3 regions of the Mesorhizobium sp. Cs1299R1N1 genome follow, and region 3 is predicted to be linked to each of the others. Evidence: riboswitches for the same ligand, from Rfam matches in the RefSeq annotation. Region 3 holds a riboswitch; each other region holds the start of a gene.
The links. Region 3 has a riboswitch for cobalamin ahead of metE (5-methyltetrahydropteroyltriglutamate--homocysteine S-methyltransferase). Riboswitches for the same ligand answer to the same signal wherever they lie in the genome.
Positions count from the first base shown of each region.

Region 1: another riboswitch for cobalamin. It lies ahead of O7A70_RS18530 (DUF1636 family protein); the one in region 3 lies ahead of metE (5-methyltetrahydropteroyltriglutamate--homocysteine S-methyltransferase).
Region 2: another riboswitch for cobalamin. It lies ahead of O7A70_RS18760 (CbtB domain-containing protein); the one in region 3 lies ahead of metE (5-methyltetrahydropteroyltriglutamate--homocysteine S-methyltransferase).

Region 1 covers NZ_JAPYKR010000008.1:56,204-60,650, reverse strand. The annotation lists gene O7A70_RS18545 (NuoB/complex I 20 kDa subunit family protein) at 1-285, opposite strand, end outside; gene O7A70_RS18540 (NADH-quinone oxidoreductase subunit A) at 276-641, opposite strand; gene O7A70_RS18535 (winged helix-turn-helix domain-containing protein) at 977-2,176, shown strand; cobalamin riboswitch at 2,206-2,413, shown strand; gene O7A70_RS18530 (DUF1636 family protein) at 2,452-2,886, shown strand; gene cobW (cobalamin biosynthesis protein CobW) at 2,883-3,920, shown strand; gene cobN (cobaltochelatase subunit CobN) at 3,939-4,447, shown strand, end outside.
Region 2 covers NZ_JAPYKR010000008.1:102,008-106,454, forward strand. The annotation lists gene O7A70_RS18750 (MFS transporter) at 1-1,177, shown strand, start outside; gene O7A70_RS18755 (aromatic ring-hydroxylating oxygenase subunit alpha) at 1,182-2,351, opposite strand; cobalamin riboswitch at 2,489-2,687, shown strand; gene O7A70_RS18760 (CbtB domain-containing protein) at 2,724-2,903, shown strand; gene O7A70_RS18765 (CbtA family protein) at 2,919-3,722, shown strand; gene cobU (bifunctional adenosylcobinamide kinase/adenosylcobinamide-phosphate guanylyltransferase) at 3,715-4,230, shown strand; gene cobO (cob(I)yrinic acid a,c-diamide adenosyltransferase) at 4,232-4,447, shown strand, end outside.
Region 3 covers NZ_JAPYKR010000002.1:706,736-711,182, forward strand. The annotation lists gene O7A70_RS06780 (helix-turn-helix transcriptional regulator) at 997-1,746, opposite strand; cobalamin riboswitch at 2,253-2,453, shown strand; gene metE (5-methyltetrahydropteroyltriglutamate--homocysteine S-methyltransferase) at 2,543-4,447, shown strand, end outside.

The DNA of each region.
Region 1 (4,447 bases), on a different contig from region 3:
GCGCGGCGCGACACCGAAGCGCTCCGAATCGTAGCGCGGCATCGAGGTGTGGATCATCTCGACCGCGCAGCACGCCAGACCGAAGGTCATGAACATCAGCGAACCGCTGCGCGCCCAGGTGATCAGCGCCTCGGTCGAGGTGACCAGAAAACCCTTGTCGGCAAGCTCGTTGTTGATTTCGAGGAAGAAGGGATCGTCCTCCCCCACCGGCTTGCCGGTGTTGGGATCGATGATACCCTTGGGCTTCGGCGCGACGAGGGTGCCTGAACTGTCGTTCAATCCCATTCCAGCGCTCCTTTTTTCCATTCATAGGCAAAGCCGATGGTCAGCACTGCCAAAAACACCATCATTGACCAGAAACCGAGCATGCCAATCTTCGAGAAGGACACCGCCCAGGGGAAGAGGAAGGCTACTTCCAGGTCGAAGATGATGAACAGGATCGACACCAGGTAGAAGCGGATGTCGAATTTCATGCGGGCATCGTCGAACGAGTTGAATCCGCATTCATAGGCGGACAGCTTCTCGGGATCCGGGTTGCGGTAGGCTACCAGGAAGGGCGCGGCCAGCAGCGCCAGACCGACCACCAGCGCCACGCCGATAAACAGGACGATGGGCAGGTACGAACTGAGGAGTGCGTTCATGCAGCGGCTTTCCGTTGGCGCCAATCCACGTTGATTACAGCACCGGACCTTAATGCGGAAGCGTGACAGTTTAACCGCTGAACCGTTTTAAGGAGCCTATGCTGCAACGCGGCGAGGGTTAGCGCAGCACTTCCAGCGAAGCAAGTCAAACCTTGTTCAAAACACCGAGCTGGACGGCAATCCGGGAGAAACTGGTCCCATACGCTCCTGTTTGATTTCCTTCGCCATTTACTCCACTTTTCTCTCCTGACAGGGTTGCCGCCAAAACCCTGCTAGCATGGGCTGGAATCACGCCTCGCAACGACGCCAGACAGGTCCATCAGGGACGCATCCGCATGAAGGAAAAGATCTCGCTTGCCGCCGCCCGGCGTATCGCGCTCGCCGCTCAGGGGTTTCTCGATCCCCGCCCCGCCGGTACGCCCGACCGCCGCCACTTCGCCCGCGTTCTGTCCCGCACCGGCCTGCTGCAGATCGATTCCGTCAGTGCGGTGGTTCGCGCCCATTACATGCCGCTCTATTCGCGTCTTGGTCCCTATCCCCTCGCTTTGCTCGACAACGCCGCCGTGACCCGCAAGCGCTCGGTCTTCGAATACTGGGCACATGAGGCCTCGTTCCTGCCGGTCGAGACCTACCCGCTGATGCGCTGGCGCATGCGGCGCGCCGAGCAAGGCGATGAAATGTATCTGGGGCTGGCCAAATGGGGCCGCGAGCACGCCGCCTACATAGAAGAGATCTACCGCGAGGTCGTCGCACGCGGCCCGGTCGCCGCTTCCGCGCTGGAGGGCCAGAAAGGCTCCGGCGGCTGGTGGGGCTGGAGCCACGCCAAGCACGCCTTCGAGTGGCTGTTCTGGGCCGGGCGCATCACCACGGCGCACCGGCGCGGCTTCGAGCGCTTCTACGACCTGCCAGAGCGGGTGCTGCCGCAGGCGATCCTCGATACGCCGGTGCCCGCAACTGAAGACGCGCATCGTGAATTGCTGCGCATCTCCGCCCGCGCCCACGGCATCGCGACATCGGGCGACCTGCGCGACTATTTTCGACTCTCCCCCGCCGACATGAAAGGCCGGCTGGAGGAACTGGTCGAACTCGGCGAGTTGCTGCCGGTCCGCGTCGAGGGCTGGGACAAGCCGGCTTACCTCTATAGGGACGCGCGTTTGCCACGCAAGATCGAGGCCCGCGCCCTGCTGGCGCCGTTCGACCCCGTTGTCTTCGAGCGCTCGCGCTCAGAGCGGCTGTTCAATTTTCACTACCGGATCGAGATCTACACCCCGGCCGACAAGCGCCAATACGGCTATTACGTCCTGCCCTTCCTGCTCGGCGACAGGATCGTGGCGCGCGTCGACCTCAAGGCAGACCGACCGGCAAGTGTACTGCGTGTCCATGCTGCTTACGCCGAGCCCGGCGCATCGCCCGGAACCGCCGCTCAGCTCTTCGAGGAATTGAAGCAGATGCAGGGCTGGCTTGGCCTCGAACGCATCGAAGTGACGCCTGCCGGCGATCTGGGCCCGGCGCTGTCCGACACCGCGGTGTCGTAAGCTCGCGTTGACACCGCTGCCCGCAAGAGCCTAAATCGGATCCAGACGGTCTCCTCTCGGCAAAGGGAGGAGCCAAGAGGGAATGCGGTGCGGGATTGAAAAATCCCAAATCCGCGGCTGTCCCCGCAACTGTGAGCGAAGAGCCAAGGCCGAAAGCCACTGGGATTGTCCCGGGAAGGCGGCTACCCAAGGCGATGACCCGCGAGCCAGGAGACCTGCCGTCTGGAATGCAAGTATCCGATCGCCCGGCGGGTTTTCCGGGCAAGGAGCCTGATTTGGATCGCGACAGCAGTTTTTCGGCTGAAACAACGGACATTTCGTCCGGCGAGGATGATTCCCTGGCCGGCATCACTGTCATCGTCTGCGCCTCCTGTCGCGACGAGACCGGCTCCGACGCCCATCCCCGGGCCGGCGAACTTTTGGCCGAAGATACGCGCCAAGCCGCCTCGGGCGACACCATCCGCATCCGCACCGTCGAATGCCTCGGCAATTGCAAACGCCGACTGAGCGCCGCGATCCTGCGTGACGGCTGCTGGAGCTATGTCTTCGGCGATCTGACCACGACCAGCGGCGCCGATCTCGTCACCGGCGCGAAACTCTTCGCCACCTCCAGCGACGGCCTCATTCCCTGGCGGGGCCGGCCCGACAGCCTCAAGCGCGGCCTCGTTGCCCGCATCCCTCCCCTCGACATGCTGAAAGACTTGATATGACCGCATCCGTTTCCCGCGTTCCCTGCACCGTCGTCACCGGCTTCCTCGGCGCCGGCAAGACGACTCTTGTCCGCCATCTCCTGGAAAACGCCGGCGGCAAGCGTATCGCGATCATTGTCAACGAGTTCGGTGACATCGGCATCGACGGCGAAATCCTCAAGGGCTGCGGCATCGACACCTGCCCTGAGGAAAACATCGTCGAGCTGGCCAATGGCTGCATCTGCTGCACCGTCGCCGACGATTTCGTGCCGGCGCTCGACCAGATCCTGTCGCTGACGCCGAAGGTCGACCATATCCTGATCGAAACCTCGGGCCTCGCTTTGCCCAAACCGCTGGTCCAGGCTTTTCAGTGGCCGACAGTGAAGAGCCGGGTGACCGTCGATGGCGTCATCGCCGTGGTCGATGGTCCCGCACTTGCCGAAGGTCGCGTCGCCAACGACATGGACGCCCTGCAGGCGCAGCGCGCCGGGGATGAAAGCCTCGACCATGATGATCCGGTCGAGGAGGTGTTCGAGGACCAGATCGCCTGCGCCGATCTGATCATCCTGTCGAAGAGCGACCTGATGGACGCCGCCGGTTCGGCCCGCGCCAACGCCATCGTCAACGAACACTCCGCACGCGCCGTGAAGATCGTGCCGACGTCTCACGGCAAGGTCGATCCCTCGGTGCTGCTCGGGCTTGGTCTCGCCGTCGAGGACGACATCGAGAATCGCAAATCCCATCATGACGGCGCATTCGACCACGAACATGACGACTTCGACACGTTCATCGTCGACATCCCCTCGATCGCCAATCCGGACGAACTGGCAAAACGCGTCGCCGCCGCCGCCGAACAGGAAAACGTGCTGCGGGTGAAAGGCTTCGTCGAGGTCGGTGGCAAGCCGATGCGGCTCCTGCTGCAGGCCGTCGGCCCGCGCGTCAATCATTACTACGACCGCGCCTGGACCGCCGGGGACGACCGCCGCTCGCGCCTCGTAGTCATCGGCCTCAAGGGGCTGAACCGTCCGGCGATCGAACGTATCCTCGCCGGCTGATTTCAGGCACGGGCCGCGATGCACATCCTCACCACGACCTCCGCCTCGCTCGACGATCTCGCCGAGCCTGTCGATCTCCGGCAGACGCCGGCGGATATCGTGGCCTTGTCCTTCACCGACAGCGATCTCGCCGGACTGGCGGCTGCATGGAAGGCCGACGCCGATCGCCCGCCGTCGATGCGGCTCGCCGCACTGCGCGACCTGCGCCATCCCATGTCCGTCGATCTCTGGATCGACAGCGTCGCCCGCCATGCCAAGGTCATCATGGTGCGCATCCTCGGCGGCTACGACTGGTGGCGCTATGGCTGCGACCAGCTCGCGGCAATCGCCCGCGAGCGCGGCATAAGACTGGCTTTGCTTCCGGGTGAAAGCCATGACGAGGATCTCAGGCTGATCGAAGCCTCGACTCTGCCGCGCGCCGAACTGGACGGCCTGCTCGGCTATTTCCGCGAGGGCGGCCCGGCCAATATGAGCGCGCTGGTGCACAGGCTGGCAGGCCTGGCTGGACAGGATACGCCCGTCGCCAG
Region 2 (4,447 bases), on a different contig from region 3:
GATCTGGCTTCCGGCCCTCAAGGCCGCGGATGCGCGCACCTTCGCCTCGCTCTACGCGGTCGAGTCCTTCGCCCGCGCCATGGTGTCGAGCGTCATCCCGATTCAGGCCTACGAGATCCTCCACAACGAGCAGGTCGTCTCGATCCTCTACACCGTCGTATCCATGCTCGGCCTGTCGGTGACCTTGTTCATGCCGATGCTGATCCGCCGCTTCGCGCGGCGCTGGGTCTACACGGCAGGCGCCTGCCTGCTCGCCATCGGCTCGCTGTTCTTCGTCACCCATACGCTCGCCGGACAATTGGCCGGGATGCTGTGCCGGGTGATGGGTGCCAGTGCGCTGTCGATCACGCTCAACCTCTACATCATGGACCACATCCGCAAGACCGACTTCATGCAGGCCGAATCGCTGCGCATGGCGTGGTCGATGGTTGCCTGGACGGGCGGGCCGACGCTTGGCATTTTCCTTTATGCGCATTTCGGCATCTATGCCGCGCATGGCGCGGTGGCGGTTTTCGCCATGGCTTTGCTGGCGCTGTTCTGGACCTACCGGCTGGGCGACAACCCGTCGATCCGCCCGGGCAAGACGCGGCCGGCAAATCCGCTCGCCAACATCGGCCGCTTCGTGGCGCAGCCAAGGCTCAGGCTCGCCTGGCTGATCGCCTTCGGCCGGTCCTGCTTCTGGACGACGTTCTTCGTCTATGGACCGCTGTTCATGGTAATCACGGGCGAGGGTGAACTGGCGGGCGGCCTGCTGGTCTCGGCCGGCAATGCGCTGCTGTTCATGGCGATCTTCTGGGGCAAGGCGGGAAAACGCTTTGGCGGCCGACGCACCATGACGTTTGCCTACTTCGCCATGTCGGCGTCGCTGCTGGCGGCGGGCACGGTCGGAGCGGCAGAGCCGTTGCTGACCGGAGCCTTCCTGTTGTGCGGCGCCTTCTTCACCATCGCGCTCGACGCGCTGGGCTCGACCGCCTTCATGCGCTCGGTGCGCTCCTATGAGCGCGCGCAGATGGCGGCGGTCTACCGCACCTATCTCGACTTTTCCGAACTGACGCCGCCGCTGGTCTATTCGGTGGTGCTGGCCTTCTTCGGATTGGGATCGGTGTTCGTCACGCTCGGCCTGCTGGCGGCGTTTTGCGGCTTCATGACCTGGCGCTACCTGCCTAAATCTCTCTAAAAAATCAGAGCGAAAGCTCAGTATGGCGCTCGCGCACCCAATTGTGGAAGCGGTGCAAATCGTACTCCTCCGGCATCAGCACGCCGGCTGTATGACGCATCGAGCGCAGGCCCTTCTGGTTGACCTCGCAGATCGCGGCATCCTCCTCCAGCACCTGTGTGCCGAAGGCGACGATGTTGTCGAGATCGGTGGCGGCGAGCGCCTCGGGCGCGAACAGCCATTCGGCGGTCAATTCGGTCTGTTCGGGACCGAGCGGCACCAGCCGCACGGTCCTGACATAGTCGACATGGCCGACGATGAACATCGAGGGCAGGCTGGTGGCATAGGTCTGGCCGGCGGTGCGTTGCGCCTGCGTCAAGCCGGGGAAAACCGGCCCATGCGTCTGCCCATCACGCGACCATGTTTCAGCCCCGGCGCGCAGGCCGCCGGAGAATTCCGGCGCATCATTGTCTGCATGGCGCGTCCATTCGGGATCGTCATGCCGGCTCATCAGGCCGCGGCCATAGATCGGCACCAGCCGCGACAGGTCCTTGTGGACGCCCGGGCAGTGCAGGCACTCGTTGAAGTTTTCCCAGAAAATCTTCCAGTTGCAGTTCATCACCTTGCGCAGCACATGGCCTGACACCAGCGTGTCCAGCGGCCAGTTGCCGAGGTCGCCGGAGGCCGGGTCGAAGGATGACTGCGCTGAGCCGGCGGCATCTTCAGCAAGATTGACGAAGACGAAGCCCCGCCACACCGAGAGTGCAACGCGATAAAGCGGGTGGTCGGCCTTGTCGAAGCCGTCGGGCAGCGATTTCGACGGTACACGCACCAGATCGCCACGCAGCGAATAGGACCAGGCATGGTACGGGCAGGTGATCAGCCGCGCCTTCAGGCGTCCTTCGCTTTCCTGGCAAAGCTGCGAACCGCGATGCCGGCACGTGTTGTGGAAGGCACGCAACTCGCCGGCGTCGTCGCGCAGCACAAGGATTTCCTGCGTACCGACGCGGAAGGTGCGGAATGCCAAAGGCTGGGCAAGGTCGGCCTCGCGGCAGACGAGCAGCCAATTTCTGTACCAGATGGCGTCGAGATCACGCTGATAGTTCTCCTGGTCCCAATAGGCCGATGAGGGCAGCGTCGGCTCGGTTCGGGTCAGGCCGCTATAGGGCTCGCGCCCGCTGGCATCAGGCTGCATGGCTGGCTTCCTGTCAGGTTGGCAGCCGACACCCGGCCATGAAGTTTGTCAATCAGGAGGGGAGCGGCCTTGCCGATACGACGCTCCTGCGCTGGCGACTGTCGGAATTTGGTTTGCCGCGCGCGGCGAATTTCCCTATAGTCACCAACGTCGTCGGTTCCTTTTTGGAGCCAAGAGGGAATGCGGTGCGGACAGGAATTCCTGTCCAATGCCGTGGCTGCCCCCGCAACTGTGTGCGGTAGTCCTCTCCATATGCCACTGAAGGTTTTCCTTCGGGAAGGTGGGGAAGGGCGCTTATCCGCGAGCCAGGAGACCTGCCGGCGACAGGAAACTGACTTCGATGCCCTCGGGTGGAGGGCGAAAGGACAAGACATGACTACCGCTTCCGTCTCCCTCGGCGCCTCCGTCTCCTCGCAGTCGCGCTTCATGCAGCTCGCGCTCGCGGCGCTGCTCGGCATGTTCGTCGTCGGCTTTGTCGGTTTCTCGCATATTGATGCGGTCCACAATGCCGCCCACGACTATCGCCACTCGATGGCATTTCCCTGCCACTAACGAGGATCTGACATCATGAATCTGTTTCGCAACGTCGTGTTCGTCGCGGCGGTCGCGGGGCTTGTGGCCGGTATCGTTCTCGCCTGCCTGCAGGCCTATGCGACGGTGCCGCTGATCCTCAAGGCGGAAGTCTACGAACAGGCCGGCGGCGGCCATCACCATGACCACGCGGCCGGACCGGCGGCGAGCAACGACGCAATGAGCAAGGTGGTGCCCGCTGGGAATGCGATGAGCTCTGCCGCGCCGGCACCCGCCGAAGTCACGGCACCGGCGGAGGAAGACGAGGGTTGGGCGCCGGCCGACGGTGTCGAGCGTTTTGCCTTCAGCGTGGTTGCCAATATCGTCACCGGCATCGGCTTCGCACTGGTCCTGGTCGCGGTTTCCGAGTTTGCCGGCGGCGTCGGCAATTGGCGCCAGGGCGTGTTCTGGGGGCTGGCCGGCTCTGCCGTGTTCACGCTGGCACCAGGCCTCGGCCTGCAGCCGGAACTGCCGGCGATGCCGGCGGCCGATCTGCTTGCGCGCCAGATCTGGTGGACGGCAACGGCCGCGGCGACCGCCATCGGCCTTGGCCTGATCGTGTTTCGCAGATCGCTGCCGTTGACCATCCTCGCCGTCTTGCTGATCGTCGCCCCGCACGTCGTCGGCGCGCCGCAGCCCGACAGTTTCGAAACGCCTATCCCGGAAGGCCTGCACCATCAGTTCGTGGTGGCGGTGACGGTGACCAATCTGGTGTTCTGGCTGGTGCTCGGCGCGGTCGTGGGCGTGGTGCGCAGGCGCTTCACCGGCACGGCGACCAGCTTGCGCGACAGCTTTGCCTGATCGCGGCAAGCTGACTTTCATCATCGGTGGCGCGCGCTCCGGCAAGAGCGCGCACGCCGAAACCCTGGTGACGGCATTCCCCCCGCCATGGGCGTATGTAGCCACGGCGCAAACCTATGACGATGAGATGCGCGAGCGCATCGCGTTGCACCGCTCGCGGCGCGGCGAGGGCTGGTCGACCATCGACGCGCCGCTCGACCTTGCCGAAGCGCTGGAGGCCTTGCCGGATGATCAGCCGGTGCTTGTCGACTGCCTGACGCTATGGTTGACCAATCATATGCTGGCCGATCACGACGTCGAGGCTGAGTGCCGACGGCTAGCCGACGTGCTGTCGCGGCCGCGCGGACCGTGGTTCGTGGTGTCGAACGAGGTCGGGCAAGGCATCGTGCCCGACAATGCGCTGGCGCGGCGTTTTCGCGACGACGCCGGCCGGCTCAACCAGCGGGTCGCCGCGGTTGCCGACACGGTGCTGCTGATGGTGGCGGGGCTACCGCTCAAGGTGAAGTGAAATGACCGACATCGACGACAAGGATGAAGAGCGCCATCGCGCCAAGATGGCCAAGCGCAAGGCGGTGCAGGACGCCGAGGTTGCGAGCAAGACGGTCGAGAAGGGGTTACTGATCGTCAACACCGGTCCCGGCAAGGGTAAAACCACCGCCGCCTTCGGGCTGGCGCTGCGGATGCTCGGCTACGGCAAGCGCGTCGGCGTCGTCCAGTTCATCAAG
Region 3 (4,447 bases):
CGCTAGGCACGCACATGCCGTGCCAAAGCTGTCGAGATGCTGATCGATAGGCCGGAATGTCGGATATGCGACGAACGACTGACATCACGAAGTGAGGCGGCACGCCTTTTTCGGCGACGGGACTGACGACGACCAATTCAAGAAGCTGGCGAGCGAACGCCGGGCACCTGTGGACTTCGCTCGACAAAGATTGGGGTACAGCACGGCGCCGTGAGCTCACGGGCTTAGAATCATGCGACGGATACTCTCTCAAAGAAGCGCCGAAAACGCCTTCAGTGGCTTTCCGTTGTGACTTACCGGCCGTCGTGTTTGCGCCAGCAGTCGAATACGGCCGAAGACAAGCGGTTATTGTTGGCTTCTGATGCCCCCGCAGCGCGGCAAATGGCAAGCTCTGTCGCCACGAACCCGGCTTGTCGCGGCGAGCGTGCAGGCAAGAGCGATTTGGCTCTGCGACGGACTGCCTGCGTGGAAAAAGGCGGTTCTTATAGGCTGCCGTGCGACTCGGTGCTTCGCAGGTTTGGAACTGGCGCGGGCCGGCCTTCGGACAGTCGTCCTTTTTGACAGCGGCATTCTCAAGCTGGCAAGACCTGGGCTGGTCGATGGCGCTGACGAGGCCGAGCTGTGGATCGCGGAATGCGGGTTCAGCCTGGAATGGGATCTCGCGTAGCAACCGCGCGCGATCTCGGTTGCCGTACGGCGGCGTTTCGGCGGGCATTCTATGCCGCGTCCGCGCCGAACAACTGGTCGTCGATTACGGGTCGATGCTCGCGCCGACCGATGTGGAGATCATAGACCCAGGCGCGAAGACTGTTCGGCGACCGCACAGCCATCGCCGGGCAGGCAAACAACAAAGCGATTGAGATCTGGCTTGTCTATGCAGTCGTGCCAGGATGACTTGATGCTGTCGCTGAGCCCGAGCATCTCGGTTGTCCTCCAGTTTCGAGGTCAACCAATGGTTCATCGCGGACCGATGCGGCATCACGCGATTGCGTGAGGCTAGCTGATCAGCCCCAGGCGGAAAGCTGTCGTGACGGCCTGCACGTTGTTTGTCACACCGAGCCTCTGGCGCATCAATCGCAGATGCGTATCTGCCGTGTTGCGGCTGACGTTCAGGCGATCAGCGACCTGCTCCACGGTGAGGCCTTCGGCAACCCAGCGCAGGACATCCTGTTGTCGAGGTGACAGACGCACTGGTTTCGAGGCCTGTTTGCCATCCGCAAGAAGGGCCGCGCATCCGAAGGCGCAAGCGGCGACAAACTGAAAGGCGAGACGGTCGTGAGGACCCGGCTCGAGCTTCTCCCCTGCAACGGAAAATCCAACCGGCTGTCCGTTCAGTGTCGCGAACGGAATCGTAAAGCCGTCACGCAGATTAAACTCTGATGCCTCCGCCATGATCTGTCGCCCGAAGGAACAAACCCGGGAAACTTGATCAATCTCGCTCCACCGGAAGGGCGTGGTCCCACGCTTCACAAGCTGAATGGTAGGGTCGCGATGGAGATAGCCTTTGGAGAAATAGCGCTCGGACCATTGCCGTGGCCAGGCGTCGAGCAGCACATGGGAAATCTGCTCGCGCCTCAGCGCACGCGGCGGTGGGATCGGTCCTGCCAGGACGTTTCTGGCGCCAAACCGCTCGGCATAGGAAATCAGGTGCTGGCAGATTTCCTGCTGGCTTGAACTCTTGCGGATCTGATTGAGAAACTCGAACGTGTCATCGAGGTGCCGACGCCAAAGCGCAGGTGCTTCCATAACGCATTGCTTCCATGATGGTGATGGTAGTGGGTGGTTTGGGGCTCTCGGGTGGGATTGCAGGCATCAAGCTGCCGCATTGCTGGCCGACCGGTGCTGGTCGACAACTCTCCTCGATTCTTTTTGCACCAGTTGAGCGAGTTGCTCGGGGTAGGTCGACCGCGGATGCCAACCGCGAAGCCGGCCGACCGATCCGTTCCCTCGCATGTATTGTATTGCCGGATGCCGGGCAATGGCGTGTGCTTGCATCTGCCTATGCTCATTTCGAGTATATCGGAAATGTTGCTTCCAGCATGGTCGGAGTCAACCCCCAACAACAGGCGGTATGGCCCTGCAACAGTTCGCCATCAGGACAGTGGGGAGGAAGCGGAAGGGCTTGCCTTCGCGCTCTTCAAGGATGGTCGCATTCAATCGGCTTCGCAGCTATCACCCGTACGAGCGACAACAAAATCGAATAACGGCATAAAGATTTGTTTATGTCCGCTTGACAGGAATCTTCCCTTCGGCCAGTGTCGGATTGTCGTGGTTCTCTGATCCGGTTAGTCGCATCAGAGCTAAGAGGGAAGCCGGTGAAGATGCCGGCGCTGCCCCCGCAACTGTAAGCGGCGAGCCAAGCCCACTCAAGTCACTGAGGCTATGCGCCTCGGGAAGACGGGCAGAGGTGTCGACCCGCGAGCCAGGAGACCTGCCTCGGCGAACAAGGTCCACAGGCGGGGTGTCTCGGTGGGCGTGGTAACCGGCTTTGTCTGCTTGCCAACGTCTGCCTTGCGTCCAGCCCCAATCATCGGGGTATGGTATGTCTCTCTCTCGGAAAGTTCCTGTTGCCACACTTGGCGTGCCGCGCATTGGGCGCCGTCGCGAGTTGAAGCGCGCGCTGGAGGCCTACTGGTCGCGAAAATCTTCTGCTGCCGACCTTCTCGAAACGGCGCGGGCGCTGCGTGTCGCGAACTGGACTGAACAATGCGACCGTGGCGTGACCATAATTCCGTCCAACGACTTCTCGCTCTACGATCATGTGCTCGACACGGCAACAATGGTCGGCGCTGTGCCGCCACGTTATGGCTGGACCGAGGGGGAAGTCTCGCTCGACACTTATTTTGCCATGGCGCGTGGCAGCCAAGGAGAGGCTGCCGGACTTGAACATGCCAATCACAGTGACGCGGTTACCGCGCTGGAAATGACCAAGTGGTTCGACACCAACTACCACTACATGGTCCCGGAGCTCGTCGACGACCAGGCCTTTGCTTTGTCGTCGGCAAAGCCGGTGGATCACTTCCTTGAGGGTAGGGCGTTCGGCGTTCACACCCGCCCGGTCATTCTTGGGCCCGTCACCTTCCTTAAGCTGGCAAAGTCGCCCATTCGAGACTTCAACCCAATTGCGCTGCTCCCGCGGCTGCTGCCGGTCTATGAGGAACTCCTGCGCCGCCTGAAAGTGGCGGGCGCCGACTGGGTGCAGATCGATGAGCCGGCGCTCGTGCTCGACCTTATTCCAAACGAGCAAGACGCGTTCAATTTTGCCTACGACCGTCTTTCCAAAGCGGCCCCGGAGCTAAAGATCATGCTCGCCACCTATTTCGGCGGATTGGACGGCAATCTCGAGACCGCTCTTTCGCTTCCTGTGGCGGGCCTGCATCTCGACCTTGCACGCGCTCCTGAACAATTGGAGGCGGTGGGCCGCCTTGCCCCAAAAGGCCTGGTGCTTTCGCTTGGCCTGATCGACGGTCGCAACATCTGGCGTGCGAATCTGCGCCCCATCCTCGACCGGATCAAGCCGGTCGTCGCGGGTTGGCCCCTGGAGCGAGTGGAGATCGCGCCTTCGTGCTCACTTCTGCATGTGCCGATCGACCTGGAACTGGAAACAGCGCTCGATAAGGACATAAAGTCGTGGCTCGCATTCGCGGCGCAGAAGATGGACGAACTGACCACGATCGCCCGGGCCTTGTCCGAAGGTCGGGAGGCGGTTTCAGCAGAGCTGGAGTCCTCCACCCAAGCAGCCGCCGCGCGTCTGACGTCCCCGAAGGTGCATGATCCGCTGGTCGAAGGACGCCTCGCCTTTATCGACGAAGACATGACGCACAGGAAAAGCGGCTTTTCTGAGCGCTCCAGGCTTCAGGACGAAACGCTCCGCCTACCGCTTTTCCCGACTACGACGATCGGCTCTTTCCCGCAAACGCCCGAGATTCGCAACGCCCGTGCCGCCCATGCAAAGGGAGAGCTGAGGTATGTCGACTATGAGGCGTTCCTGAGGAAGGAGATCGAAGCAGCCATCCGTTGGCAGGAGGAGATCGGCCTGGATGTGCTGGTGCATGGCGAGTTTGAACGCAACGACATGGTGCAATATTTCGGTGAGCAGCTCTCCGGATTCGCCTTCACGCAGCAGGCCTGGGTGCAGAGCTACGGGTCACGTTATGTGCGGCCGCCGATCATCTTTGGCGACGTGTCGCGTCCCAATCCGATGACGGTGCGCTGGTGGCGGTACGCTCAATCGCTAACAAATAAACCCGTTAAGGGCATGCTCACCGGCCCGGTGACGATTCTGAACTGGTCCTTTGTACGCGACGATCTGGCGCGCTCGGTCGTTTGCCGCCAGATCGGGCTCGCCCTACGTGGCGAAGTGAGTGATCTCGAAAGCGCTGGCGCCAAGGTGATTCAAATCGACGAAGCTGCACTGCGCGAGGGCTTGCCGCTGCGCAAATCCGAG